Regions from separate parts of the Paenibacillus humicola genome, predicted to be linked through region 3. Evidence: riboswitches for the same ligand, from Rfam matches in the RefSeq annotation. Region 3 holds a riboswitch; each other region holds the start of a gene.

The links. A riboswitch is a leader RNA that binds a small molecule or an ion and turns the genes downstream of it on or off. The one in region 3 is predicted to bind cyclic di-AMP.
Region 1: linked by a shared signal. The riboswitch ahead of PD282_RS00705 (C40 family peptidase) and the one ahead of PD282_RS02970 (APC family permease) in region 3 are both predicted to bind cyclic di-AMP.
Region 2: linked by a shared signal. The riboswitch ahead of PD282_RS00140 (ubiquitin-like domain-containing protein) and the one ahead of PD282_RS02970 (APC family permease) in region 3 are both predicted to bind cyclic di-AMP.

The regions. Positions count from the first base shown of each region.
Region 1 is NZ_JAQGPL010000001.1:141,601-151,283, reverse strand. It holds gene PD282_RS00715 (heavy metal translocating P-type ATPase) at 1-2,144, opposite strand, end outside; gene PD282_RS00710 (metal-sensitive transcriptional regulator) at 2,281-2,613, opposite strand; cyclic di-AMP (ydaO/yuaA leader) riboswitch at 3,042-3,193, shown strand; gene PD282_RS00705 (C40 family peptidase) at 3,197-3,697, shown strand; gene PD282_RS00700 (hypothetical protein) at 3,915-4,358, opposite strand; gene PD282_RS00695 (DEAD/DEAH box helicase) at 4,515-9,485, shown strand; gene PD282_RS00690 (MDR family MFS transporter) at 9,614-9,683, opposite strand, start outside.
Region 2 is NZ_JAQGPL010000001.1:24,148-33,830, forward strand. It holds gene rsmI (16S rRNA (cytidine(1402)-2'-O)-methyltransferase) at 1-674, shown strand, start outside; gene PD282_RS00125 (AbrB/MazE/SpoVT family DNA-binding domain-containing protein) at 788-1,042, opposite strand; gene PD282_RS00130 (HD domain-containing protein) at 1,320-2,630, shown strand; gene PD282_RS00135 (TatD family hydrolase) at 2,647-3,423, shown strand; cyclic di-AMP (ydaO/yuaA leader) riboswitch at 3,613-3,822, shown strand; gene PD282_RS00140 (ubiquitin-like domain-containing protein) at 4,142-5,215, shown strand; gene rnmV (ribonuclease M5) at 5,331-5,894, shown strand; gene rsmA (16S rRNA (adenine(1518)-N(6)/adenine(1519)-N(6))-dimethyltransferase RsmA) at 5,891-6,838, shown strand; gene yabG (sporulation peptidase YabG) at 6,980-7,861, shown strand; gene veg (biofilm formation stimulator Veg) at 8,013-8,285, shown strand; partial or broken gene PD282_RS00165 (small, acid-soluble spore protein, alpha/beta type) at 8,474-8,623, shown strand; gene ispE (4-(cytidine 5'-diphospho)-2-C-methyl-D-erythritol kinase) at 9,309-9,683, shown strand, end outside.
Region 3 is NZ_JAQGPL010000001.1:618,862-628,544, reverse strand. It holds gene PD282_RS02970 (APC family permease) at 1-1,807, opposite strand, end outside; cyclic di-AMP (ydaO/yuaA leader) riboswitch at 1,975-2,174, opposite strand; gene PD282_RS02965 (ABC transporter ATP-binding protein) at 2,572-3,354, shown strand; gene PD282_RS02960 (ABC transporter permease) at 3,397-4,245, shown strand; gene PD282_RS02955 (hypothetical protein) at 4,414-4,608, shown strand; gene PD282_RS02950 (aldo/keto reductase) at 4,899-5,903, opposite strand; gene PD282_RS02945 (LLM class flavin-dependent oxidoreductase) at 6,266-7,624, shown strand; gene PD282_RS02940 (aliphatic sulfonate ABC transporter substrate-binding protein) at 7,652-8,728, shown strand; gene PD282_RS02935 (YqkE family protein) at 8,845-9,108, opposite strand; gene PD282_RS02930 (hypothetical protein) at 9,287-9,683, shown strand, end outside.

The sequences.
Region 1 (9,683 bases), 480 kb from region 3:
GCTGTCGCCAGTGCCGGCGCATCGTTAATGCCGTCCCCGACCATGGCCACTTTTTTGCCTTGCGCTTGCAGCTTTTTCACTTCTTCCGCTTTCCCTTCCGGAAGCACTTCCGCACGTACATGGTCGATGCCGACTTGGGCCGCGATCGCCTTCGCCGTCCGTTCGTTGTCTCCGGTAATCATGATCACCTGAATCCCCATCTCTTTCAAACGGCCAACCGCGTCCTTCGAGGTTTCTTTAATCGTATCCGCCACTGCAACCATCCCGGCATACCGGTTGTCGATCGCGATCAGCATCGCCGTCTTGCCGGCTTCTTCCAAACGAGCCATCGACTCGTAAGCATGCTTCACATCGACTTCGTACTTCTCCATCAATTGGCGCGTGCCGATGAGCAGTTGTTTTCCTTCTACTCTGGCTTTGATACCGAATCCCGGAATCGCCTCGAAGGACTCGGTTCCCGGCAGTTCGATATTTCGTTCACGGATGCCGGCAGCGATCGCTTCCGCAAGCGGGTGCTCCGAATTTTTTTCGGCCGCGCCGACGAGTTGAAGGAATTCCGTTTCGTTTTCTTCTGTTAATACATCCGTCAGTTCCGGCTTGCCTTTCGTCACAGTACCCGTTTTATCCAGAATGATCGCGTCAATCTTATGTGTCTGCTCCAAATGCTCGCCGCCTTTGAACAAGATACCAAGCTCCGCGGCGCGTCCGGATCCCGCCATGATTGAGGTCGGCGTTGCCAAACCGAGTGCGCAAGGGCAAGCAATGACGAGGATCGCGATGGCCTTTTCCAATGCCGTTGCAAAATCACCCGGCGTCACGAAGAAATACCATACGAGGAAAGCGACAACTGCGATTCCGACGACAATCGGGACAAAAATGCCGGAGATGCTGTCCGCTACCCGTTGAATCGGCGCTTTCGAGCCTTGCGCTTCTTCCACGACTTTAATAATTTGCGCTAGTGCCGTTTCTTTGCCGACTTTTGTCGCCTTAATACGCAGCATGCCGTTTTTGTTGATCGCTGCGCCGATTACGGAGTCCCCGGCTTTCTTTTCTACAGGAAGGCTTTCTCCGGTCAGCATCGATTCATCGACCGAAGACATGCCTTCAAGAACTTCGCCGTCTACCGGCACTTTATCTCCGGGACGGACAAGCGCGATGTCCCCTACGATAACTTCATCCACTGGAATCGTCAGCTCTTGACCTTCACGAACAACCAAAGCCGTTTTTGCCTGCAGACCCATGAGCGATTTGATCGCTTCCGATGTGCGGCCTTTAGCGAGCGTTTCAAATAGCTTCCCTAAAATAACAAGCGTGATCAGGATCGCACTCGTCTCATAGTACAAAGACGGTCCGTGATGGACACTGCCTCCTTGCGCGGCCCAATCGATCGTCAGATACAAGCTGTAGAAGTAAGCGGCCGAAGTGCCCAGCGAGACCAAAACGTCCATGTTCGCACTGCCGTTGCGGAGCGCCTTATATGCACCTGCGTAAAACTGTCTGCCGACATAAAATTGTACAGGAGTGGCCAGAACAAGCTGAAACCATGGATTCATCAGCATTTCCGGCAAGTAGATCCATGAGGTGAATGAAAAATGCGCAACCATGCTCCACAAGAGAGGGAAGGAAAGAATTGCCGAAAGGAGCAGTTTCCGTTTTTGATTCTTGACCTCATGGCCGCGGTGATCATCTGCGTTTTCACTTTCCTGTTTGGCGATCGCTCTGTAACCAAGCTGTTTGACCTTATTTTGCATCTCTTCGATCGAGACTTCACCCGGCGAATATTCAACACGAGCAGTTTCCATCGCAAAGTTGACAGATGCACCGGCCACGCCGGGCATTTTGCCGAGTCCCTTCTCGATGCGATTCGCGCAAGCGGCGCACGTCATCCCTTCCAGCTTAAACAGAGCCACTTCTTTAGCCGTATCATAGCCGAGCTTTTTAATGGTCTCTTCCACATTCCCTATGCCAATTTTCGCCGGGTCGTAAGTGATGCTCGCTTTTTCCAGCGCAAAATTGACACTTGCGGCAGAGACTCCTTCCAATTTGTTTAGGCCCTTCTCAATTCGGTTCGCGCAAGCGGCGCACGTCATGCCCGTGATTTGCAAAGTCGTTTGTTTGGTTTCTTGTGCAGCGTTTGTTTCCACAATCATTCACCTCTTGTTCAATTCCTTGCTCGTAGTATACCCCACTACCCTATTTTTAGTCAACATCTTTTACAATACCCCAGTACCGTATATTATCGGTTAAAGAAAAAGCAGCAAGCGCTGCTGGGCTTGGGTTTTATTTCATGAGTTTGTTCATGGTGATCATCAGTTCCGATAAAACCTCGGTATCCCCTTCTTGGATACGCTCGATGACACAGCTTTTCAGGTGATGCTCCAGCAAAAGTTTTCCGACTCCATTCAGAGCGGATTGAATCGAGGCGATCTGGTTCAGAACGTCGTCACAATACGTATCTTTCTCAATTAACCCTTTAATGCCGCGAACCTGACCTTCAATCCGATTCAGACGGCTGATCAAACTATTTTTTACTTTATCCGAATGATGGCTTTTTCGTCCCGTTCCATCGGTTCCGCAACAATTGGAATCCTGTTCATTTACTTGACCCAGCATTTCCATTTCCACGCTCATTTTGACTCGCCTCCTTCATAATCTATATTATACTATACTCCCTCCCCCTATACAATCAGTGGTAATATTGTCCCGGCAACGCAGGTAAGGAGCATCCCGCTTCGCCAGCGGTGCGGATTCCAAGGGCTCCCACTACGCTCGTCCGGAACAAAACCGCGGCCGCTTCCGTCACGAAACGGTCTTTTTGACGTACGCTGCGCCTCCGCCGGATTTTGCCCCTTTTTCGACAGGACGGCGAACCGCCGCCCCGCTCCCGAAGAACGCTTTAGCCGAAAAAATAGGCCATCTGAAAACCCGGAAACCCGCTGTACGAGTGAAACGCGAAAAAGTTGCACTTTCATAATTCTAATGTGTGAACAAATTGTGAACTTGGAAGGAGAAGTGTGAAAATGATCGAAATGTAAGCGAAGATGAAAATTTTGCCGAATTCCCGCAAGGGAAACGGGGGAACCACTCTGGGTGAATTGATCCCGGTATCCGCAGGGCCGGATGCCAGAGGCGATCATAGGGAGCCTTCAACCGAACCCCACAGCTAACCTCGCAGGCGTTGGAAGGAGCTTCTCTTTTGAAAAAGGTTTTGCTGCTCATGATCGGTCTCGTCATTGCGGCAGCCTTCCAGGCAGGAAGCGTGTTTGCGGACTCCAAAATGGATGGCGTCATCAGCGACGTGATCGGAACGCCGTATCATTACGGCGGCACCACGACGAAAGGATTCGACTGCTCCGGATTTACGATGTACGTGTTCGATAAACTCGGCGTCAACATCCCGCACGCATCCTCGTCGCAAGCCAGGCTCGGCAAGAAAATCGACAAGAGCGACTTGATCGCCGGCGACCTCGTATTTTTCAATACGAACGGCAGAGGCATTTCGCACGTTGGCATCTACGTCGGGGACGGCAAATTTGCCCACTCGTCCTCCAGCAAAGGCGTGACGATCAGTGCGCTCAGCGATTCGTACTACTCGAAACGCTTTGTTACCGCGCGTCGCGTCATGAGCCCGGATACGTTTCAAAAGTATGCCGACGAACCGTCCGATGCACCGGACGGCGGCGGAGACGCCGATTAATTCGCTCCGCCCTTCAGGAAGAACCGGCTTCGATCTATAGTGAAAAGAAGGCGAAAGCTTCCCCTTTCCTATAGAGGAGTCAAAAACGCAGCCTGCCCTGTCCGCCTGCCGGACAAGCGGGCTGCGTTTTTGTTTACCCTCGTGATGAGCGGCGTTTCGGGAACGAAATGAAACCATCGGCGCAGGGGCGGCAGGATGAGCGTCTGATCCGAGCAAATCATGATCTCGCGGCGTCAATCGGTTTCTTCACCTTGTAGCGCACCCACCAGAAGGTCCGGCCGACCTGCACGTCGAGCGTCGTTCCGGCCGGCGCAAACAGCTCGTGCAGCTGAAACGCGGTCTCGCAGCCTTCGCCGCGCCGGTCGGCCAGCACCGCTGTCGCCCCGTCGCGCAGACGCGAATGCCACAGGTTCAGAAAATCCCTTCGCTCCGCCGCCGGCAGCTCGCGCAGGCAAAAACAGGCTAACCCGGCTTCGAACGTGCCTTCGACGCCGGCAAGCTCGCCCGACCGGACCGATTTCGAAGCCGGCGCCGCCAGTCTCGGCGCGCCGGGTCCCCCGACGCGCAGCACCGACCGCCCCGCAAGGGTGCGCGAAAGCGCCTCCTCCACCTGCTTCCACTCCTCCCTTCGCGCATCCAGGCTTTCCCGCCATTTTGCCATCCGGCATCCTCCCGTCCCCGCCGCAAGCGGCGGCCGTTTTTTCTATTCCTATGTGGGCCTGTGCGCAAACTGACCAAAAAACGGGTATAATGGTACCACTTCAAGCTGTCCCTTGCAGAGGAAAATCGCAGAAAGGAGTTTTCGACGGTGACCGAAATGTGTGCGGAACTGTCCGCCTTTCATCCGACGCTTGCCGGCTGGTTCGCGCAAGCCTTCGGCGAGCCGACCCCCGTGCAGCTGGAAGCCTGGGCGTCCATCGACGCCGGACGGCATACGCTGATCGCCGCGCCGACCGGTTCCGGCAAGACGCTTGCCGCTTTGCTCCCCTGTCTCGACCGGCTCGCGCGGGACAAAGCGGCAGCGGACAAAGGAACGGCCCCGCGGGAGCCGGGGGTGCGCGTGCTGTACGTGACGCCGCTGAAGGCGCTCAACAACGATATCCAGCACCATTTGACCGGCTTTATCGACGATATCGAACGCTTCCGGGCGGAAAGCCCCGTAGACGGACAGGACGACTGGCCCGGGATCCGCACCGCGGTGCGGACGGGCGATACGCCTTCCTCCGAGCGCGCCAAAATGATCCGCAGGCCGCCCGATGTGCTCGTCACGACACCGGAATCGCTCTATTTGCTGCTGACGGGCGAGAAGAGCCGCGCCATGCTGCGCACTGTACGCACCGTCATCGTCGATGAAATTCACGGCCTCGCCCCGGATAAGCGCGGCGCGCATTTGTCGCTTACGCTCGAGCGCTTGTCCGCGCTGTGCCCCTCCCCCGTCCAGCGGATCGGCGTATCGGCGACGCAGAAGCCGCTCGAACGCGTCGCGCGGTTTCTCGGCGGCTGGGAGCGGGCCGGCGACGCCGCGGAGACGGCCGGAGCGGCGGCATCCGAAGCAGGCCGCGCCGAAGGTCCGGGCGGCGGTTCGGCTGCCGCGGATGTGACGGCGGGATCGGCAATCGGCCAAGCGGACCGCGCTGCGGGCGCGGGCGGCAGCCACCCGCTCGGCTTCGCGGAGAGGCCCGTGCGGATCGTCGAAAGCGACATGACGAAAACGATCCAGGTGCGTGTCACGATGCCCGACCTGAGCCGGCCGGCCAAAACGCGCGACGCCGTGTGGCAGCCGATCGTCGAGCGGCTGATGCAGCTGATGGAGGGCAGCCGTTCGGCGCTGCTCTTCGTGAACAGCCGCCGGCTGTGCGAGCGCCTCGTCCTCCGGCTGAACGACGCCGCCGGATACGAAATGGCCCGCGCCCACCACGGCAGCCTGTCGCGCGAGCGCAGGCTCGAAGTCGAGCGGATGCTCAAAGCCGGCGAGCTTCGCTGCCTGGTCGCCACGTCCTCGCTCGAGCTCGGCATCGACGTCGGCCATGTCGACGTCGTCATCCAGATCGACTCGCCGAAGACCGCTGCGGCCGGCATCCAGCGGATCGGCCGGGCGGGCCACGCCGTCGGCGGCGTCAGCCGCGGCTTCATCCTGGCGCGGAGCCGGAGCGAGCTGCCGGAGGCGGCGGTGCTGTGCCGCGACATTGCGAGCCGAAGCATTGAAGCGATCTCGCTCCCGGAAGCGCCGATCGACGTGCTCTCGCAGCAGATGACCGCGATTGTCGCCGCCGGGGATCTGTCGGTGGACAGCCTGTATGCGCTGGTCGCCGGCAGCGAATGCTATCGCAGCCTGCCGCGTGAACGGCTGGAGGCGGCGCTTAAGGTGCTGGCCGGCTTCTATCCGTTCGCCAGGCCGCTGATCGATTGGGACCGCGGCGCCGGTCTGCTCCGCAAGCGCGCCGGCACTGCGATGGCGGCCATCACCGGGGCCGGCACGATCCCGCAAAGCTCGGCCTATCCGGTTCACCATGCCGACAGCCGCAGCCATCTCGGCGAGCTGGACGAGGAATATATCGCCGAAAGCCGCGTCGGCGACGTGTTCCAGCTCGGCACGTCCTCCTGGATGATCACGGGCATCGAGAACGACCGCGTTTATGTGAAGGAAGCACCGAACCGTTTCAGCGAGATCCCGTTCTGGCGGGCCGAGCCCGGCGGCCGCAGCTACGAGCTCGGCACCAGGCTCGGCGCATTCCTGCGCGAGCTTGCGGACCGGTTCGGGCTGAGCCCGGAAACAGCCGGGCGCGGCGGGGACGGAAGTGGACTTGCCGGTCTCGGGCGGGGCGCGGATCCAGCAGCAAGCTCCGATGGTCCGGCAGCAAGCTCCGGGCATTCGGCGGAGTCCGGCGGCCCGGACTCCCGGCTGCCCGGCGCGGATGCGGAACGCTTCAAGACCCCCGATCTGGCGGCAGTAAACCCGTCCGGCGAGGAGCTGCGGGTGCGCGGGCGCGAGGAAGCCGCCGAAGATTGGCTGGATGCCGAGTACGGGCTCGACCGGCTGGCGGCGTCCGAGCTGATCGGGCTTGCCTCGGCGCAGCACCGGGCGCTCGGGCTGCCGACCGACCGCCGGATCATGATCGAGCATTACCGCGATTTGATGAACCAGACACGCATCATTATTCACAGCGTGTTCGGGCGGCGCATCAACCGGACGTGGCTGCTGGCGATCGAGCGGCAGTTCGAACGGCTGCTCCCATACAAGCCTTACGGCAACGCCAAGGACAACGGCATCGAGCTTGTGCTGCCGGACGGGGATGCCTCCTGGCTGCAGACGCTCTGGCAGGTCACGCCGGAGAGCGCCGAGCCGCTGCTGTCCGAAGCCGCATCCGGCTCCCCGCTGCTCGCGATTGCGTTCCGGCGCATCGCCGAGACGTCGCTCCTGCTGTCGCGCAGCTTCACCCGCACCCCAATGTGGCAGAAGCGGCTGCGGAGCGAAGAGCTGTTGAAGCAGTCGCTTCCGTACGCGGAGCATTTTCCGTATCTTCAGGAGGCGATGCGCGAATGCCTGCACAGCTATTTGGACGCCGGCGGCTTGAAACGGCTGCTGGAGCGGATATCGGGCGGCGAGATCGAAATCGCCGTCCGGGAAACGAACGCCCCGTCGCCGTTTGCCGTCCAGTTTCTGGCCGATTATGCCAATACGCAGCTGTACGAGGGAGACGGGCTCAGCGAGGCGACGCAGCTGCAGCTGCTCGGCGTCAGCAAATCGCTGGCCCGGGAGCTGTTCGGCAGCGAGACGGTCGCCGGCGCGATCGATCCCGCCGCGATGGCCGCGGAAGCGAGCCGCCTGGACACCGGCGGCGGCCGGACTCCGGCATCGCCGGACGAGCTGGCCGCGCTGCTTAAGCGGCGAGGCGATATGAGCGGCGGGGAAATCGCCGCGATCGCAGGCGCGGAGGCCTTGAGCTGGGCCGAGTCGCTCCGGTCCGCCGGGCGTCTCGCCCTGCTCCGTTTCGGGGCCGAGCCGCGATGGATTTGCGCGGACGAAGCGGAGATGTACGCGCGGTTCCCGGCAGCGGAGAGCGCAATCGCCTTCGTGGCGGGGCGATACGCCGAAGGCCGCCTGTCGTTCACCGAGGATGAGCTGCGCGGCCGCTATCCGGACCTCTCGCAGCAGGACGCGGAGCGCGTCGTCGACGTGCTGCTGGCGCAGGACCGGATCGAGCAGGCGCCCTTCGCCGCGCACGAGGGGGAGCGGATCTGGTCGAGCCGCAGCGTCGCCCGGCGGCTGATCCGTCTGTCCATGGAGCAGGCGCGCAAGTTGGCGGAGCCGGTCGATCCCGTGCGGTGGTGCGCGCAGATGTCGATGCTGCAGCATGCGCTGAGCGGCACGCAGCTGGCCGGCATCGACGGACTGCGCGAGGTGATCGCGAAGCTGCAGGGCTTTTTCCTCCCCGCTTCGCACTGGGAGTCGATCGTATTCCCGGCGCGGCTCTCCGGCTACCGAAAGGAGGAGCTGGACCTGCTCTGCGCATCGGGCGAGGTGCTGTGGATCGGCCGCAAGGAAGAGGGCGAGAAGGAGGGCAAAATCGCCTTTTTCCTCACCGACGCGAAGCCGCTCTACACTCCGTACCTGAAGCAGGCCGCCGGCAAAGAAACGAAGCATCCGGAGCTGCTCGCGCTGCTGCGGGAAGGCGGCGCCAGCTTTCTGACGCGGCTCGGCCGGGACACCGGCAGGACGCCATCCGAGCTGCTGCCCGAGCTGTTCGATCTGGTCTGGGAAGGCCATGTCTCGAACGACCAGTTCGCCCCGCTGCGCCTGCAGCTGCTGACCAAAGGCCGCCGGCTCGCCAAAACCGGCTCCGGCCTCGGCCGCTGGTATTGGACGGGCACGCTGGCCGAACCGGACGCGCCCGCCGGACCTACCCGCGGCTCCGCGCAGATCTACGGCGCCGCGCGCGATGGGGCTGCGCCGTACGGCTCGTCGTCCGCCCGCGCTGCAGCGGCCGAAACGCCGCCGCGCGGGGATGGCGAAGCGGCCGAGATCGGCTCCGCAGCGGGCAAAGCAGCCGAAGGTCCGGCTGCGTACGCCACAAACAGGCGCAGGGATGCCGCGCCGGAAGAGCTCGCCGAATCGGCGCTCCATTGGACGCAGCATCTGCTGGACAGCTGCGGCATCGTCTCGAAGGAGCTGGTCGCCGCGGCCTCCCCGTTCGCCTGGGATGAGCTGCTGCCGGTGCTGCGGCAGCTGGAGCACTGGGGCGTCGTCACGCGGGGCATGCTTATCCGCGGGGTGCAGACGCTGCAGTTCGCCAGGCGCGAGCTGCTTGAGCGCGTCCGCCAGCCGCTGCCCGGCCAGGATGCCGACGCCGTCACGGTGCTGTCCGCCGCCGACCCGTCCAATCCGTTCGGCCTGGCTGCCGACTGGCCCGATGCCCCCGGCGCGAGCTTCGCCCGCAAAAGCGGCAGCTACTTGATCCTGCACCGGGGACGCTGGCGCTACTGGATCGAAAACAACGGCCGTAAAATCGTCGAAATCCCCGAGATGCCGGAGCCGCTTCAGGTGAAGGACAGCGACGCGTCGAGCGACCCGGACCCGGCCGAATCAGCCGGGCGGCAGCCGCTTGAGCCCGAGCTGCTGAAGACGGTATTCCGCGCCGTGATGCGGCGTCAGGGCCTCTCCAAAATTAAAATCGAGCGCTGGAACGGCCTCGAAGCGGCCGAATCCGAAGCGGCACCTGCGCTGCGCGCGCTCGGCGCCGAACGCGACAGCCGCGCGCTCGTGCTGTGGACAAGCACGCTGCAGTAAACGCCGTTCCGCCCGCCGCCGCCGGGTCCCGGAACCGGCAAAGAAGCCGTTCGACGCTGGCGCGAAGAACGGCTTCTTTTAATTGCAATCCGAGTTTTAGGCTTGTACCCTTCGCCCCGCAGCTCCGGCTATTCAAAGCTGCGCGGCGCATCGACGGCGCTCCCGCGCACGTTCGCACGCCCCATCATGAGCACGAGC
Region 2 (9,683 bases), 590 kb from region 3:
ATAATAAAGAGGCGAGCGGCGCGGAGCTGATCCGGCTTATGGAGGAAGGGCATCAAATCGCGCTCGTCAGCGATGCGGGGCTTCCGGCGATATCCGATCCGGGGGCTGATTTGGTGGCGGCCGCGGTCGAGAGGGACATTCCGGTCGTGCCGGTTCCGGGAGCCAATGCCGCCTTGTCCGCCCTCATCATGTCCGGGCTTTCAACGGACCGGTTCGTTTTTGCCGGCTTTCCACCGCGCGAACGGAAACCGCTTCATGAATGGCTGCAGCGGCTGCGCATGCAGGAAGGGACCGTCATTGTCTACGAATCGCCGCACCGCATCGCGAAGACCTTAAACGTCATGCTCGAGCTTTGGGGCGACAGGCGAGCCGCCATGATTCGGGAGCTGACCAAGCGGCATGAAGAAGCGGTTCGCGGGACGATTTCCGAATGTCTAACATGGCTGAGCGAGCATCCGCCGCTCGGGGAATATTGTCTGGTGGTCGACGGCGCAGGCGAGGAGGAACGGGCAGAACGTCAAGACGAAGCCCGCTGGTGGAAGGAGATCAGCGTCGCCGAGCACGTGCAGCGTTACGAAGCGGAGACGGGCGACCGCAAGGAAGCGATCAGGAAAGCGGCACAGGACCGGGGTCTTCCGAAGCGTGAAGTCTACAACGAATTGATGCGAAAATAAAAAAGGACCTTCCTAAGCGGGTTCTGGCTCAGGAAGGCAGTAAGGAGTATAAAAAAGGTTAGAATTAACAAGTTCGGTAAATGTATTATAACCTATAATTTCATTTTTGTCTCTTATTTTGTAATCGGGGAAGGCATTTCGCTCAAACAAACGTTGCAGACGATTTTTCCTTTGAAGTAAGTGACATTTTCGGCATTGCCGCAAAAGATGCAGGCCGGTTCATATTTCTTGAGCATGATCCGTTCGCCGTCTACATAAATTTCAAGCGCGTCTTTCTCGCCGATACCAAGCGTGCGGCGCAGTTCGATCGGGATTACGACACGGCCGAGTTCATCAACTTTACGAACGATACCAGTGGATTTCATCATGAACCTATTTTCTCCTCTCAGGTGGTAATTCGCCAGTGTTCGACAAAATTCTATCTTTTCTTGTATCTATAGTACCAACGTTTCCCATAATAGTCAACCACATTTTAACCGGAAATATTGGGCACTTTGCCCTTCAGACCATTGTTTAGGGGGATTATTGTTCAATGGGGGCTGTAATAGGGAATAGACATTTGGAAATCCATTTGCGACATTTTTCGACATATATTCGACTAATATTGTCGAAATGGTGTCCTATTGTCGAATCGGAGGGAAGAGCATGAATCTTAGGCATCCGCCGCTTGCGGAAGAGAAAGTATTTAAAGATCCCGTCCATAAATATATCTATGTGCAGGAAAATTTAATCTGGAAACTGATCAATACGCAGGAATTTCAGCGGCTTCGGCGGATCCGGCAGCTCGGCACGTCGTATTTGACGTTCCATGGCGCGGAGCACAGCCGCTTCTCGCATTCGCTGGGCGTCTATGAAATTACGCGAAAAATCATCTCTCAATTCGAACGGAGCGCTTACCCGGACTGGCCCCGGGAAGAAAAGCTGATCGCGCTCTGCGCAGCGCTCCTCCACGATGTCGGACACGGTCCTTTTTCCCACTCGATCGAGCAGATATTCGACACGAGCCATGAGGCGTGGACATGCCGCATCTTGCTGGAAAATACCGAGATCAACCGCGTGCTGCGCGAATATGATCCATCGCTTCCAGAGCATGTAGCCGGCGTCATCCGCAAAACGTACGACCGCCCCATTGTGATCAGTCTCGTATCGAGCCAAATGGATGCCGACCGAATGGATTATCTGCTGCGGGACGCTTATTTTACCGGCGTAAACTACGGCACATTCGACCTGGACCGGATTCTCCGCGTGCTTCGCCCCTATCAAGGGCGAATTGTTGTCAAAGAGAGCGGCATGCATGCCGTTGAAGATTATCTCATGTCGCGCTACCAAATGTATTGGCAGGTCTATTTCCATCCGGTGACGCGGAGCTCCGAGATCATACTTCGGCAAATATTTCGCAGAGCGAGCGAATTATATGGGGGTGACTATCCCTTTCGTTTCATATTGGATCCGCTTAGACGGCTGCTGGATGGCACGCTGGGCGTTGACAGCTACCTGGCGCTCGACGAGGCGCTGGTGCAGTCCGTCTTTATGCAGTGGACAAGCGAGCCGGACCCGCGGCTCTCGGCGCTGTGCCGCCGGTTCCTTCACCGCAGGCTGTACAAGTACATTGCGATGGAAGACGCGGACGACGGGCTTTGGGAAGAAATTCGAAGCGAGTTTATTGCCGCCGGCCTGGACCCCGAATACGACCTGGAAATCGACTTTCCCTACGATATGCCTTATGATGTATATCGTCCGGGAGCGCGATCGCTTACGGAAAAGGACGAAAAACCGCCCATTCTGCTCCTTGACGGAGAGGGCCGTCTGTCCGAAATCTCCGAGCGTTCCGAAATCGTTCGTTCTATCACGGGCCTTCATCAGGGCAAATACCATATCTATTACCCTGAGGAAACGGTGCGTGAATCAGCGCATTTGTTTCGTCCGCATATTCGTGCATTTTTCGGTTTCTTATAGAAAGGGGAATAGGATGATGCAGCCGCTATTAATCGACACGCATACTCACCTGGATTCGCATAAGTTCGACGACGACCGCGCGGAAATGATCGAAAGAGCGCGGGCAGCCGGCGTCCATATGCTGGTCAATATCGGCTTTAACCGCGAAACGATTCCATCCACGATCGCGCTTGCCGAGCAGTACGATTTTATTTATGCAGCTGTCGGCTGGCATCCCGTCGACAGCATCGACATGAAGCCGGAGGATTTGGAATGGATCGCATCGCTGTGCGATCATCCGAAGGTGGTGGCAATCGGCGAAACGGGCCTGGATTATCATTGGGATACGTCTCCTAAAGAGGTTCAGCACCGCGTTTTCCGCGAACAGATCCGGTTGGCCAGGCAGAAAAAAAAGCCGATCGTCATTCATAACCGCGACGCTCACGAAGATATCGTCCGGCTGCTGCAGGAAGAAAAAGCAAGCGAAGTAGGGGGCATCATGCACTGCTTTTCCGGCAGCTGGGAGACGGCGAAAAAGTGCATGGAGATGAATTTCTATATTTCCTTCGGCGGACCGGTTACGTTCAAGAACGCCCGCGTGCCGAAAGAAGTGCTGGCCCGCGTCCCTTTGGACAGGCTGCTGATCGAAACGGATGCGCCATATTTGGCTCCGCACCCCCATCGCGGAAAACGAAACGAGTCCGCATTCGTTCGTCTGGTAGCCGAGACGGCAGCGGAAATAACAGGGAAAACACTGGAAGAAATTTCAAAAATCACAACGGAAAATGCCAAAAAATGTTATGGAATTGAATGAATCAAGCTTATATCGCAAGGATTCGGGACTTTTCAAGCGAAAAAACTGATTTTGACGGAAGATATTGCGCGTATACCGTCTTATTTTCCTGTAAATTCGTTAAAATCGTCCTTAATCGCTTCTTTACAATGCGAAGCAAAAGACGGTATGATTCTTTTCAGAAAGTTTTGAAACTGAAAAACGGATTTCAAACCATTATCGCTTAATCTCCGGAAGCGGAGAGCGGGGGAACCACATGCTGCAGAAGGAAGGCCCTTACGCGGACCGTACTGAAGCATCGAATTCTTCTAGGGGTGAATTTCGCAGGCAGGCGCACCGGTGCGCCGGGCACAGGCGAATAGGGCGGCTCTCTCGCCCGAACCCGACAGCTAACCTCGCAAGCGTTCAAAGAGAGATCAACCTCGTGCAGCCAATCCATGGTCCGATTTCATTGCGGAAGCCACGAAACAGATCCTCTGTCATTCGGGGCTTCTTTATTTTTTGGTTAATATTGCTTTACCCGATGACATAGGGTTTTATCATGGAGGTGAGCTTTGGGGAAACCCGAAGAGCGTGTCTGCACGCAAATCATTATAGTCGCGTCAAATGTATCATGCGTAACACTCGACGGCGGGGCTATGTAAGGAGGACCGAAGAAGTGGGCGTATTCCCGTTTAAGGACACCCATGGTAAACGATCATCCAGCATGTCTTTCGCATTGCGATGGAAGCATGAGAACGTGCGTTTAATTGTGCTAAGCGCTCTGATCTCAATCGCTATGACTTTCATGTTTCTGGTGTTGTTGTACGGAACGGCTTCTGCTGACAAGCACGTCTCCGTAGTAGTGAATGGACGCGAGAGCCTGGTCTCCACCAAGGAGCGGGTCCTGCAACGCCTACTGGATGAACAAGCCATCACGATTGGACCGCATGACAAAGTGTCCATGCCGCTGAATGCGGAAGTAAAGGACGGGGACAGGGTCGTCATCGATAAAGCGGTTCCGGTCGTCGTGAAGGCCGACGGCAAGGTTAGAACGTTGTACACGACAGAAAGAACGGTACAGGGAGCGATCGAGGAAGCTCATTTGTTGGTACGGCCTCAGGATAAGGTGTTCCCTGCTCCCGAGACCTCAGTGAAGCCGAATATGGCGGTTCGGGTGACCCGGATCGACAAGAAATATTCCGAGAACCGGTATACGCTGCCTTTCAGCGTCATCAAGAAGGAAGATCCGAAGCTTGAAAAGGGCAGTCAAAAGGTCGTCAGAACCGGTAAAAAAGGCACCGTTGTGAAGCGATATGAAAACATTTTCGCGGACGGCGTGCTCGTGTCCCAGTCGATGGTGGCGAAGCTGATGCAGACCGACAAGAAGGATCAGATCGTCGCGGTCGGCACGAAAAAGCCGGAGCCCAAAGTTACCGTGCTCTCGGCCAGATCACCGAGCGTTCAGACGCTGACGAAGCGGGGCATAACGGTTAATGCTAAGAAAGTGTTACGAAACGTGACGCTGACCGCCTATACCGCAGACGCAGCCTCAACCGGCAAGAGCGAGTCGCACCCGCTGTACGGGGTTACGGCTTCGGGGACGCACGTTGAGGAAGGGCGCACGATCGCCGTCGACCCGGATGTTATTCCGCTCGGCTGGTGGGTCTATATCGAAGGCATCGGCTTCCGGCGTGCGGAGGATACGGGCAGCGCGATCAAAGGCAGTAAGATCGACGTCTACTTTGAGAACGAATCGTATGCCAACAAATTCGGCCGGAAACGGGGCTACACCGTGTATGTCATCGGTCCGAAAAAACCGGAAGCCGTATAGCGAACCGGTTGTGATTTATTCATATTCGTAATTCGAATCGAAATATGCCATGATAAGAAGAGGCGCTTGCCTCTTCTTTTTGCAGTTTGTCTGAAGGGAATGATCGGCTTATCTTATGATCAACGAAATCATTGTCGTCGAAGGGAAGGACGACACCGTCGCGATCAAGCGGGCGGTGGAGGCCGAGACGATTGAGACGGGCGGCTCCGCCGTTGGAGAAGACGTGCTGCGGCGGGTGGCGCTTGCCAGGCAGCGCCGGGGCGTCATTATTTTCACCGATCCGGACCATGCCGGAGAACGGATCCGCAAAATCGTCGCGCAGCGGGTGCCCGGCTGCAAGCATGCGTTTCTCCCGCAGGAGGAAGCCCTGTATAAAGGCGATATCGGCGTCGAGAACGCATCGCCGGAAGCGATACGGCGCGCGCTGTCGAGCGTGAGGACCGAGGTGCCGGAATCGGAAAGCCTGTCCGCGCCGGAAATTTCGTGGGACGATCTTATGCAGGCCGGGCTGGTTGTGCATTCCGAAGCGTCGGACAGGCGGCTGCGCATGGGCAATCTGCTCGGTATCGGCTACGCGAACGGGAAACAGTTTTTCAAGCGGTGCACGATGTTCCGCATCACCAAGGCCGAATTTGCGGCGGCGCTCCAGCGAATGGAACGGGAATTGGAGGACGAATGAACGACGAACGGACGCCCCGGCGGCAGAGCGGCGGCAGGCCCGTACTGGCGGAAGACAGGGCGGTACAGGACATCGCCACGCCCAGACGGACGCGCGATCTGATCGCGAAGCACGGCTTCACCTTTAAGAAAAGCCTCGGCCAGAACTTTCTGGTCGACCAAAATATTTTGCGCAAAATCGTAGCGGCCGCCGAGCTGGATCAAACGAAGGGCGCGCTCGAGATCGGCCCCGGTATCGGCGCGCTGACGCAGCAGCTCGCGCTGGCCGCGGGTAAAGTGGCCGCCGTTGAAATCGACGATCGGCTCATCCCGATCCTGCGGGATACGCTGGCGGATACGCCGAACGTAAGCATCGAGCACGGTGACGTGCTGAAGCTCGATCTCGGCGCGCTGATCGCGCGGGAATTCGGCGGCCTGCAGGGCGTCAGCGTCGTCGCCAATCTGCCCTATTATGTCACGACGCCGATCCTGATGAAGCTGCTCGAAGAGAAGCTGCCGCTCGAGCATATCGTCGTCATGATTCAGAAGGAAGTGGCCGAGCGGATGGCGGCAAAGCCGGGCGGCAAAGAATACGGCAGCCTAAGCGTGGCCGTCCAATATTACTGCGTGCCCGAGCTCGTATGTATCGTGCCGCATACCGTCTTCATTCCGCAGCCGAACGTCGATTCGGCGGTCATCAAGCTGACGCTGCGGGACAAGCCGGCGGCGGACGTGACGGACGAGGAGCATTTTTTCCGGACCGTGCAAGCCTGCTTCGCCCAGCGGCGCAAAACGATTGCCAACAATTTGACGGCATTCGTCGGCAAAGACCGCCGCGGGCTTGTAGCGCCGCTGCTGGAGGGCTGCGGCATCGAGCCGTCGCGCCGGGGCGAGACGCTGACGCTGCACGAATTCGCCGCGCTCAGCCGCGCGCTGATCGAAGCGGGGCTGCCGCCGAAGCCGTAAGGCTCCTCTGGCCGCAGCAGCAGGGTTAAGTCGAAGCGGCACCATGACGAAGAGCGGCCCCAAGCGGCCGCTCTTTTTCATATTGGGAAGCGCACCATCGCCCCTGTCCGCCCATAGGATAGACGAAGAGGTGATTTGCCCATGAAGCAAGGGGACCTGGTCGTCCGCAAATCGTATGGCGGGGACGTGCTGTTTCGTATCGCGACATTGAATCAACAACGAGCTGTTCTGAAAGGTACGGACTACCGGCTGCTTGCGGATGCGCCGCTTCCCGATCTGTCGGTCGTGCGCGACCCCGAATATACGGGAGCGGCTGCGAAGGTTCGCATCAAAGTGAACGAATCGATGCGCCGCATTCAGGAGCAGCGCGACAAGCAGGTGCAGCATAACGAAAGCGAGCTTCGCAGGGAACTCAGCGAAAGCCAGCCGTATTTCGAGGTGCCGGGCAAAGTGCTGCATCTGGACGGAGATCCGAATTATTTGAAAAAAAGCATGCAGCTGTACACCCAGCTTCGGGTTCCGGCTTACGGTCTCCACGTGCACGAGTCGCAGATGGCCGAGACCGTCTTCCGGCTGCTGCCGCAGCTCAAGCCGGATATCGTCGTCATCACGGGCCATGACGGCGTGCTGAAAAATCGCGAGCAGAGCAGCATCTACAACCTGGGAAGCTACAAGAACTCGCAAAATTTCGTCAATGCGGTGCGCGTCGCCCGCGATTTTGAGAAAAGCCGCGACGGGCTGATCGTAGTGGCCGGCGCCTGCCAGTCGCACTACGAGGCGCTGCTGCAATCCGGCGCCAACTTCGCCAGCTCTCCGGGGAGGGTGCTTATTCATGCGCTGGATCCCGTTTACGTGGCGATTAAGGCCAGCTATACCTCCATTCGAGAGACGATCAATCTCGCCGATGTCATAAACGGCACCATCAGCGGCATCGACGGTGTAGGCGGCGTCGAAACGCTGGGCAAATACCGTGTCGGTCTGCCGAAGCCGAAATCGCTCAGCAGCGTGAAGGCAACTATATAATATGCCTCATTTCCGGTCATTTATGTATGCTGCAAGAAAAATTAGGTTTTTCTTTATTGACAATCCATTTGGTCCACTGTTATAATTATATTTTTTTGACAAACGACCTCTTTTCCGTTATAATGGACAAGGAAAGAGGTGGTAGTGGGCAATGGCAAAAAATGCGCTGTTGGAAATCAAACGCAGTTTGGAAGCCCATGTCGGCTCCAAGATTCGTCTTCGGGCAAACGGTGGTCGCCGAAAGACTATTGAGCGCACCGGTGTATTGGAAGAAACCTACCCTTCTGTTTTCATTGTCAAACTGGATCAGGAGCAGCATGCGTTTAAGCGTGTCTCCTACAGCTACGCGGATATTTTGACCGAGTCGGTCGAAGTGACCGTGGACAGGGATGACGGCCAGGTTCGCATTACGTATTTGCATTAAAACAAATGTTAGTCGCAGGGTATCAAGAACGGGTGCGGTTTTCCCGTTCTTTTTTGTTTTCCGCAGGGATGCTCCCCGGCCCGCGGTCCGTCGCGCATGAGACAGCCGTTTTCACGCATACTAACGGTAAAATCGAAGCGAAGGACAAGGAGGGTTTCATTGTGGGCCGCAGACAACGCAGAAGCATCATGAGCGAGCAGCTGAAGAACGAATTGGCAAAGGATCTCGGCTTTTACGATACGATTCAAAAAGAAGGCTGGGGCGGTATCAAGGCGAAGGACGCGGGCAACATGGTGAAGCGCGCGATCCAGCTCGCCGAGCAGGCGGCGGCGAAGCAGCACGCCCAGCAACCGCAGCCCCAGACGGCAGTGCAGCCGCACGCCCAGCAGCTGCAGCCTCAGACGGCAGTGCAGCCGCACGCCCAGCAGCTGCAGCCTCAGACGGCAGTGCAGCCGCACGCCCAGCAGCCACAGCCTCAAATGGCAGTGCAGCCGCCTGCCCGGCTGCGAACGGGTCAAGCGGCCGGCATTTACGGCGGCGGAGCCTACGAACCGATTCAGCCGCTAGCCGCCGCTTCCACTTTCACGGCCGCGCGGTCTGCCGGCCAAGGGACGTTCCGGCCGCAGCCGGGATTTGCAGCGCCGGCGTTCCAGCTGGCCCCTGCGCAGCATCAGACCGCTGCACAGCGGCCGCCGTTCCCCGCTCCCGCAGCGGCGGCAAGGGCGAATCCGGCTTCAGAACCGGCCGGATTCGCCGCGCAGCCGCCTTATACGGGGGCGGGCGCATACGGACAGACGCCGGCATATATGCGGCCGGCGGCGGCTTCCCGACCGGCGGAGCTGCAGCAGTAGCACGCCCGGCTGCATAGGGCGGCATACGGCCTGAAATGCAAGCAAAAGCGAAGATAGCCCTCGTTGACGGCATCGGAATGTCGTTCACAGGGCTTCTTCGCTTTTTTTGGCGGCATTTGTTAAAATAGCAGGTACATGAGTTCATCGTAAACGGACGGGTGAGAGACAACGCATGAAAGTATACGAAAAAGCGCCGGCAAAAATCAATCTCCTGCTCGACGTTTTGCGCAAACGCGAAGACGGGTTCCATGAGGTCGAAATGGTGATGACGATGGTCGATCTGGCCGACCGTCTGGAAATGGAAGAGCTTCCGCGGGACACCATTATTATTTCAAGCCAGGCCGGATATATTCCGCTCGACGAGAAAAACCTCGCCTTTCAGGCGGCCAAGCTGATCAAGGAGCGGTGCGACGTCCGCAAAGGCGTCTACATCCATCTGGACAAAAATATCCCGGTCGCGGCCGGTCTGGCCGGCGGCAGCAGCGACGCGGCCGCTACGCTCCGCGGATTGAACCGGCTCTGGGGTCTCGATATTTCCGAGGACGAG
Region 3 (9,683 bases):
GATGGAACGGCACCGTGGCGATAACGACGTCCTTCTGGTTGTATAGGTAGGCGCGGATCAGCAGGCTGGTCTGGTTGTGCAGCAGGTTTTCCCACCAATGCTTCGTGATGAACTGCGGAATGAGAATCGTGATATGGTCGGTTTCCGCCGTTTTCCATTCCACCGTCTCGATAAATTTGATGAGCGGCTTCATGACGCTGCGGTAGCGCGACCGCAGCACGATCAGCCGGATGCCCGGATTCCACTCTTCCCACCGCTCCTCCATCTTCCGGATTTCCTCATCGTCGAAGCCGACGTAGACGGCGAGCACGTTGTCGGTCAGCGATTTGGCATAGCTGATCGAGTTCAGTACGACGCGCGTAATGCCGGCGACCGGGACGACGATTGTACTCCCTTTGATGCACGGCTTGTCGGACTTGATGTTGATGCGCAGCTCCTCGGCCGCGTTCCGGTAATGCCGGTGAATACGGTTGAACAAATAGATGACGACGGGCAGAAAAACGAATACCATCCAGATTTGCGTAAACTTTGTAAAAATGAAAATGAGCGTGATCGTCAGCGTCGTCAGCATGCCGATCGTATTGATCGCGAATTTCACGGCCCAGCCCGGCGGCCTCAGCCGGACCCACCGGACCATCATCCCGAGCTGCGACAGCGTAAAGGGGATGAATACGCCGACCGCGTACAGCGGAATCAGATTTTCCGTATCGCCGTGGAAGGCGATGACGAGCAGCATGGACATGACGCCGAGAAAAATAATGCCGTTCGAGAATCCCAGCCGGTCGCCGCGCACCTTGAACATATGCGGCATGAACTTATCCTTCGCCAGCATGAAGGCAAGCAGCGGAAAAGCGGAATACGCCGTATTCGCGGCCAGAAACAAAATAAGTGCCGTGATCCCCTGGATCGCGTAATAGAGCACGCTGCGCCCGAAGGTCGATTCGGCGATCTGCGAGACGACCGTTTCCTTCGGATCCGGCGCAATGCCGAACAAATAAGCGAGCACACTGATGCCGATGAACATGCTGCCCAGGATGAGGCCCATCATCATAAGCGTCATCGCCGCGTTGCGCTCGGCCGGCTGCCTGAAGTTCGGGATGGCGTTCGACACCGCCTCGACGCCGGTGAGCGCCGAACAGCCCGAGCTGAACGCCTTCAGCAGCAGAAACAGGCTGATGTTCGATACGGTCGTGCCGATTTCGGGAGCCGCCGCATGAATGCCGCCCGCCGCATATTTAATCAAGCCGGAAATAATCAGGACGAAAATCGCGACGACAAACAGGTACACCGGCACCGCCAATAACGAAGCCGACTCCGTAATGCCCCGCAAATTCATAATCGTCAGAAACACGATCATGACAAGCGCGATCAGCACGCGGTAATCGTGCAGCACGGGAAATGCCGACGTGATGGCGTCCGTTCCCGCAGACGAGCTCACCGCGACCGTCAAAATATAATCGACAAGCAGCGATCCGCCGGCCACCAGCCCGGTCGGCACGCCCAGATTGTCTTTGGCCACGATATACGCTCCGCCTCCGGTCGGATAGGCGTAGATGGTCTGGCGGTACGAGAGGATAAGCACCGTCAGCAGCCCCAGCACGGCCAGCGAAATCGGCAGCGAATACCAGACGGCCGCGAATCCAGCAGCCATCAGCACGAGCAAAATTTGCTCCGTGCCGTATGCGACGGACGACAGCGCATCGGACGACAGCACCGCGAGCGCCTTCAGCTTGCCGAGCTTCTCGTCTTCAAGCTCGGTCGACTTCATCGGCCGCCCGATCAAGAAGCGCTTCAATTTATTTACCATCAGTGTGGACTCTCCTTTGAAAATCGTCCGGAGCGCTTTTTTATTTTTCCCGGATTGCCCGGCCTTAGCCGGGTACTACTTTCGTATCAATAACCATTTCCGCACAGCACAAAAACACAGAGTCTCCCTGTTCCTCTGCGGCCGTTCAGGTCCGTTTACAATTCATATCCGCCTCCCATGTCCACGCTTGCGAAGTTAGCTGCCGGATTCGGGCGGCATGAGTCGCCCTACGCGTCCGGGACCCATAAGGTCCGAATGCGATTCACCCCCGTGCGATAATCGAACCGGGCTCTTGGCCCCGGCCGGTCCCGCACTGTCGGTTCCCCCGCTTTCCGCCTGTCTGGCGGAAATTCAGCGATCCAATAATAAAATAAACTGCGAAATAATCACGAATCGAATCATACTCCGCCGGGGCTCGGCTGTAAAGAATAGAAAAGACCGGTATGAAGCGATATTTCGTGTATCCTTCCGCCGCTGCAGGCCGTTTTATCGGCCGGCCTTATGATCGCGGCCTCTTGCTGTGGATTTCGCTGAAAACCCGCACCAGCATCGCTTGAACAGGGCGGCAAAAAAGGAAGCAAAAAGGCATTGACATCGGGCTTCCGCCTTGTTACGATGTTTTCCATATACAATAATTTTTATCGGATTTATGAGATTAAGACGATTTATAAACCGCATAGGGGCGCCAACCGTACAAACGGAGGCATTTTCGCTAAAGGGCGAAAATGCCTCTTTTTTTATGGGGCGCAAAGCGAAAGGAGCGAATGTGCGTGAGTGCCGTCCAAATCGACATCGCCGGCCTGAACCGGCGCTTCGAAACCAAGGCCGGGCCGGTGCAGGCCCTGCACAACATCGACCTGCAAATGAAAGAAGGCGAATTCATCACCGTCATCGGACCGAGCGGCTGCGGCAAAAGCACGCTGCTGAAAATTTTGGCCGGCCTCGATACGGAGCATACCGGAGCGGTCCGGCTTGACGGAAGGGAGGTAATCGGACCGGGCATCGACAAAGGGTTCATTTTTCAGGAGCCGCGGCTCTTCCCGTGGCTGACCGTCGAACGTAATATTGCGGGGGATCTTTCGCTGAAGAAGCCGGAGGTGCGGGAGAAGGTCGACGAGCTGATCGGGCTTGTCCGGCTGAAGGGGTTTGAACGCTCGTACCCGCGCGAGCTGTCGGGCGGGATGGCCCAGCGCGTATCGATCGCCCGGGCGCTGCTCCGCAGCCCGAAGGTGCTCCTGCTCGACGAGCCATTCGGCGCGCTGGACGCTTTTACCCGCAGCCATATGCAGGAGGTGCTGCTCGACATCTGGGAAACCAACCGGACGACGATGATTTTCGTCACGCACGATATCGACGAGGCGATCTATTTGGCGGAGCGCGTTGTCATCCTGAAGCCCCGCCCGGGCTCGGTTCGCAGCGTCGTGCCGATTGACCTGCCTTTTCCGCGGAAGAAAACGTCAATGGCTTTCCAGGAATATCGCGTCCGCATCATCGGCGAGTTTGAGAAAATCGACGATCCGAAGCCCGAAGCCAGCTACAGTATCTGACCGGCCGGACCGGGCCCAATTTAACGATGAGGTGATCAAAAAATGAATAAAGTGTACGTTCCTCCGGCATCCGGAATCGGGACGCCGTCCTCCCCTGCCGAGACGCCGGCGAAGAAGTGGAGGCCCGGGCCCAAGTCGCGCGGCGCCTTGCTTGGCCTTGCGCTGCCGGTCATTCTGCTCGCCGCATGGCAGGCGGCCGGAAATCTCGGGCTGACGTCGGAGACGCTTCTCCCGACGCCGCTTGAAATTGCCGCCGCCTTCGCGGACCTGATCCGCACGGGAGAGCTTTTCGGCCATCTTGAAATCAGCATGTACCGCGCCGCGCTCGGCTTCGGACTCGGGGCGGGACTCGGGCTCGTCTTCGGCATTCTGGTCGGCTTCGTGCGCCGTTTCGAGCAGACGCTCGATCCGTCGCTGCAAATGCTGCGGATGATCCCGCATTTGGCGGTAACGCCGCTGTTCATCCTGTGGTTCGGCTTCGGCGAGCTGTCGAAAATTTTGCTGATCGCCAAAGGCGCCTTTTTCCCCGTCTACGTCAATACGTTTCTCGGCATCCGCGGCGTCGACATCAAGCTGTTCGAGGTCTCCCGCGTCCTGCAGTACAGCCGCTTCAAGCAGATCGCGCTGCTCATCGTGCCCGCGGCTCTGCCGAACATTTTGCTCGGCATCCGGCTGTCGCTTGGCGTCGCCTGGCTCGGCCTCGTCGTCGCAGAGCTCATGGGCTCGAGCGCGGGGATCGGCTATTTGATCATGGACGCCCGGCAGTTCTCGCAAACGCCGATCGTGTTCGTCGGCATTCTCATTTTCGCCCTCGTCGGGAAGCTGACCGATTCGCTCGTCCGGTTCCTCGAACGGCGCCTGCTTCGCTGGAGGGACAGCTACGGAGGATAGCCCTTCTTCTCCAAGCCTCCGAAAAACAAACGGCCTGCGCGGGCAAAATGCCTGCACGGGCCGTTTATTTTGTTCCGCGCGGTTCGTATCTGCATGTCCGGGAACGGGGGTAAATCCCGCTGAAACGGGCAATAATAGGATCAGACTCACTGACCGGGAGGCGGTAAAATGCAATATTCACCGGCGGATTTGACGCCCGCCGAAATCAAACGGCTGCAGGAGCTCGAGCGGGATTTGTCCGACTCTGCGGACGGCAGCATCGTCGTCGTCGCGTACAAGCGCAGCGCGGAGAACGAGAAAGCCGGTTCGAACCTGAACGGCTCGGAAGGTGCGAGCTACGGCCACGACAGCTCGCAGTCGTAACGGGCGCGCCCTGGGTGCTGCGGAAGATATGGTAAGCGGCCGCGACGGCTCGCAGCCGTAGCAGGAGTGCCTTGGACGCCGAAGAAGCCGCGCGCGGCTGCCGCGGCGGCTCGCAGCCGCAGCGTTCGCGGTCAGGGTGCCGCTTGCGGCTTCGGCAGCGAAAAGCGCTTTTGAGCAGCGGCGACAGGCACGGCTGCAGCCTGCAATTACCCACCAACTCGCACCGGCGAACACAAAATCCCCGGCGCCGAAATTCGGCTCCGGGGATTTCGTTTGTCCGCATCCTGGAATTACTGCTTCACCAGCGATTTTCCGATGTTGTTCAAATGCGCCGTCAGACGGTCGATTTCGTCCAGCTCCTCCTGCGACAGCCGTTCGTCCCAGCGGCCGGCCGCCGACGTAATGTGCTCCGGCTTGGACGCGCCGAGAATGGCGGACGTGATACCTGGACGGCTGAGCACCCACGCCAGGGCGTATTGCGCGAGCGAAAGTCCGCGGCGCTCGGCAAGCGGGCGAATAATATCCACGATCGCCAGGCTCCTTTCGTTGCCGATCAGCGCCTTCAGCCGCTGCTCGCCCGCGGCCAGACGCGAATCGGCCGGCGGCGCTTCACCGGGCCGGTATTTGCCGGACAAAATGCCGCGGCCGAGCGGGCTGTACACGATGATGCCGACGCTTTCCGACAGCGCGAACGGAACAAGCTCCGGCTCGATATTGCGCGTAATGAGGCTGTATTCCGGCTGCACGCTCTCGAAGCGGTGCAGCTGCCGCACCGCGCTGATGCCGTGCGCTTTGGCGATCTGCCAGGCGGCAAAATTGGAGCAGCCGATGTAGCGGACTTTGCCCTGGCGCACGAGATCGTCGAGCGCACCCAGCGTCTCGTCCAGCGGCGTCTCCGGGTCGAAGCGGTGCACCTGGTACAGGTCGACGTAATCGGTGTTCAGCCGCCGCAGACTGTTCTCGATCGCCCGAAAAATATGATACCGGCTTTGCCCCGCGTCGTTCGGCTCGTTTCCGACGCGCCCGTGCACCTTCGTCGCCAGGATGATTTTTTCCCGGCGGCCCTTCATCAAGCGGCCCAAAATCGTCTCGGATTCGCCCGTCTGCAGCGGGTCGGACAGGTCCATTCCTTTGCCGTACACGTCGGCCGTATCGACCAGATTGATACCGGCATCGAGCGCGGCGTCCAGCACCTTCACCGACGCCTCCTCGTCGATCCATCTTCCGAACGCCATCGCGCCGAGGCTGACCTCGGATACCTTCAGCCCCGTTCTGCCAAGCTTGCGATACTGCATTTTCGCGCCTCCCGTTCATGATTAAGGTTCAAAAAGCCGCAGCCGCATGAGTGTAACAGCAGGATGTAAACGTTTACGGCATATCGGCGATTAAACCCGACCGTACGGATCGGGTTTATAAGTGTCTTCATGTTACTCCTCGTCCCGGTTTCTGTCAACGGAGAACCCGCTGCTGACGGCGCAAAAAAAGGATTGACGGATGGAATCCGATCTGCTACCTTTTATAACATACCGTTCCAATCGGAATTAAATGAATTCGACCGGACTACCGGAGACCTTCGCACTGCAAACCTGCAGCGCTGGCGGTCTCCTTTTTTGCGTTTGTCCGGCAGCAAGCCATTCAAGAAAGCGAGTGATCTTGTATGTCCACCGAAACGAGAAAACAAATGAGCCTCGGCGCCTTCCTGTCCGGGGCCGGCCATCATGTGGCCGCGTGGCGTCATCCCGGCGCCAATGCGGAAGGGATTCTGGATTTCCGCCATTATGCGCACTTGGCCCGCATCGCCGAAGACGCCAAGTTCGACATGATTTTTTTCGCGGACGTACTGGCCCTGTCCGACCAGCTCGACACGGCCGTGTCGTATATGTCCCCCGTACGTCCGGAGCCGATCGTCCTGCTGTCCGCCCTCGCCGCCGTCACGGAAAAAATCGGACTGACCGGCACCGTCTCCTCGACCTACAGCGAGCCGTATACGATCGCGCGCCAGTTCGCGACGCTCGATCATCTGAGCGGCGGCCGCGCCGCCTGGAATATCGTGACGACAGCCAACCGCGGCGCTGCGGCCAACTACGGCAAGGAGCGGCATCTGGAGCACCATCTGCGCTACGAGCGGGCGCGCGAATATATCGACGTCGTGACGAAGCTGTGGGACGGCTGGGAGGATGACGCGATCGTGCTGGATAAGGCAGGCGGCATCTTCGCGGACAAGTCGAAGGTCCATTCCGCGGATCATGAAGGCAAATGGTTCAACATCCGCGGGCCGCTGAACGTCTCCCGGCCGCCGCAGGGCCGCCCCGTCGTCATCCAGGCCGGCTCCTCCGAGGACGGACGCGACTTCGCCGCGCTGACGGCGGAGGTCATCTTCACCGCCTGGCAGACACTGGACGAAGCAAAAGCGTTCCACGACGACGTCAAAGCGCGGGCGGTCCGGTACGGAAGGGCGGCGGACGACGTGAAAATTTTGCCGGGCGTGTTCCCGGTCGTCGCCGCGACCGACAAGGAGGCGCAGGAAAAGAACGACTACCTGCAGAGCTTGATCCACCCAGCCGCGGGCATCGCGCTGCTCTCCGGAATGATCGGCCACGACTTGACCGACTTTGATCCGGACGCCCCCTTTCCGGAGCTTCCGGAAACGCCCGACGGCGTGAAAGGCCGGCTGCACCTGATCTCAGACCTCGCCCGGCGCGAGAGCCTGACGATTCTGCAAGCAAGCCGCCGCATCGCAGGGGCGCGCGGACACTGGACGATCGCCGGCTCGCCGGTCACGATCGCCGACCGGCTGGAAGAATGGTTTACCGGCGGGGCTTGCGACGGCTTCAACATTATGGCTCCGTATTTCCCGGGAGGGCTGGAGGATTTTATCCGATTGGTGCTGCCCGAGCTGAGAAGCCGGGGATTGTTCCGCACCGAATATACGGGAAGCATGCTCCGCGATCATCTGGGGCTGAAGCGGCCGGCGAACCGGTTTGCGGCGCTGCGGCAGGCCGGCGAGCCTACATAAACGAATAGAGGAGAGGGGTACAACAGCATGAACAGCAAAAAAAAGAACATTAGAAAAACGATGGTATTCGGAATCATTGCCGTCCTATGCGCCGGACTGCTGTCGGCGTGCAGCGCGGGGAGCGGCGGAGGCGCTTCCGGCGGAGGCTCCAACGAGCCGTCCGGAACCGCTTCGGGCCCGGGCGGCAAGCCAAAGGAGAAAGTGACGGTTAATATCGGGGTTCAGGGCAATACCGGCATTTTATACTACGCGCGGGAGACGAAAGCTTTCGATAAAGCCTTCGCCGAAGCGGGCGCCGAGGTCAAATGGTATGAATTCGCCAGCGGTCCGCCCCATTTCGAGGCACTCGCTTCGGGCCGGCTCGACTTCGGGTCCGTCGGCGGCACGCCTGTTATTTCCGGTCAGACGGGAGGCGTCGACTTCAAGGCGATCGCCGTCACCGGCGACGGAAAGAAAAGCAATGCCATCGTCCTGCCCAAAAACAGCGCCATTAAAGACATGAAAGATTTAAAGGGTAAAAAAATCGCCGTCGCCAAAGGCAGCAGCGCCTACAACTTCCTTTACCGCGTGCTCGAGAAAGCCGGTCTTACCGACAAGGACGTGCAGATCATACAGCTTCAGCCGGACGAGGCCCGTCCCGCACTCGACACGGGCGCCATCGACGCCTGGTCGGTTTGGGAGCCTTATGTAACGACGGCCGTCGTTCAGAGCGGGGACCTTGTGCTTGTCACAGGACAGGACCTGAACATTTTCGCCCCGGGCTTCCTGATTGCGAGAACCAAATTTACCGAGGAGCATCCGGACCTTACGGTACTGTTCCTGAAAGAGTACGAGAAAGTACGCGAGTATTACGCCTCTCATCTGGAAGAAGTCGCCGATATGCTGTCCAAAACGAACAAGCTGGACAAAAACATCGTGCTTCAGGTGCTTCAGAAATCCGAGCCGCTGCTGTCGCCGATCACGCCCGAATTTGCCAAGGTTCATCAGGAGCAGGCCGACTTCCTCTATTCCGTCGGGGCGATCAACAAGAAGCTCGATACGTCGCAGGTGCTGGACAGCCGGTTCGTCGATCAGGCGCTGAAGGAGCTGAAGGAAGGCAAGTAACCACCGGGACTCGGCCCTCCGGACCATATGAAAATGCGAGCGGTAGTTCGGGCATTCATCGCATCCCGAACCGCCGCTCGCTCGTTTAGGCAGACCCTTCGCCTGCCAATGTACGCTTACGATTTGAATTGCTTCCAATTGAGCTTACTCTTCTCGAGCAGATGGCCGAAATCGTTGTCAAGCCGCTTCTGCTCCGCTTTGCGCGCTTCCTCGGCGCGCTGCCGCTCCTCTTCCCTGCGCCTGGCTTCAGCCGCCTTCATCTCGTCGGCCTGCGCCTTCAGCTTGCCGAGCACCTCCGGCTTCAGCAGATCCTTCAGCGTGGCCGGTTTGTCGTCGGCTGCAGGCCTTGCCGGCGCGGCCGGCCCTTTTCGTTTCGCCATTGCCATCACCTCGGTTTTTCCCCATTATAGCAGCGATCCCGCCCGCGTACCAGACGGATACCGCCCCGCCATCTCGGTCCCGGGACCGATCCGCAAATCATCCCGCAGCAGCCTTGAAAGCGAGCGGCGGTATGGTACGATTAAAGCAACAATTTCGATGGCGAAGGAGCCGTAATCCATGAGTACAAGATCTCTGCTCGGCATTGTGATCGTCCTGTTCGGCCTGTTCCTGTTCTCGACGCAGCGAAATATGATGGACCCCGGCCATATCATCGGCATTTTCTGGCCGAGCATGTTCGTCCTTCCGCTGGGACTGCTGTTTCACTGGATGTATTTTTATGCCCTCGAACGAAAAGGCAGCGGGCTGCTTATTCCCGGCGGCATTCTGGTCGTGACGGCTCTCGTATGCCAGATCTCGATGCTCTTCGACGTTTGGCAGTACATGTGGCCGGGCTTCCCGCTTGCCGTCGCGTTCGGCCTGTTCGAATTTTACTGGTTCAGCGGCCGCAACAAATGGCTGCTCGTGCCCGTCTTCATCAACGCAAGCGTATCGATCATCTTCTTCACCGTGTTCA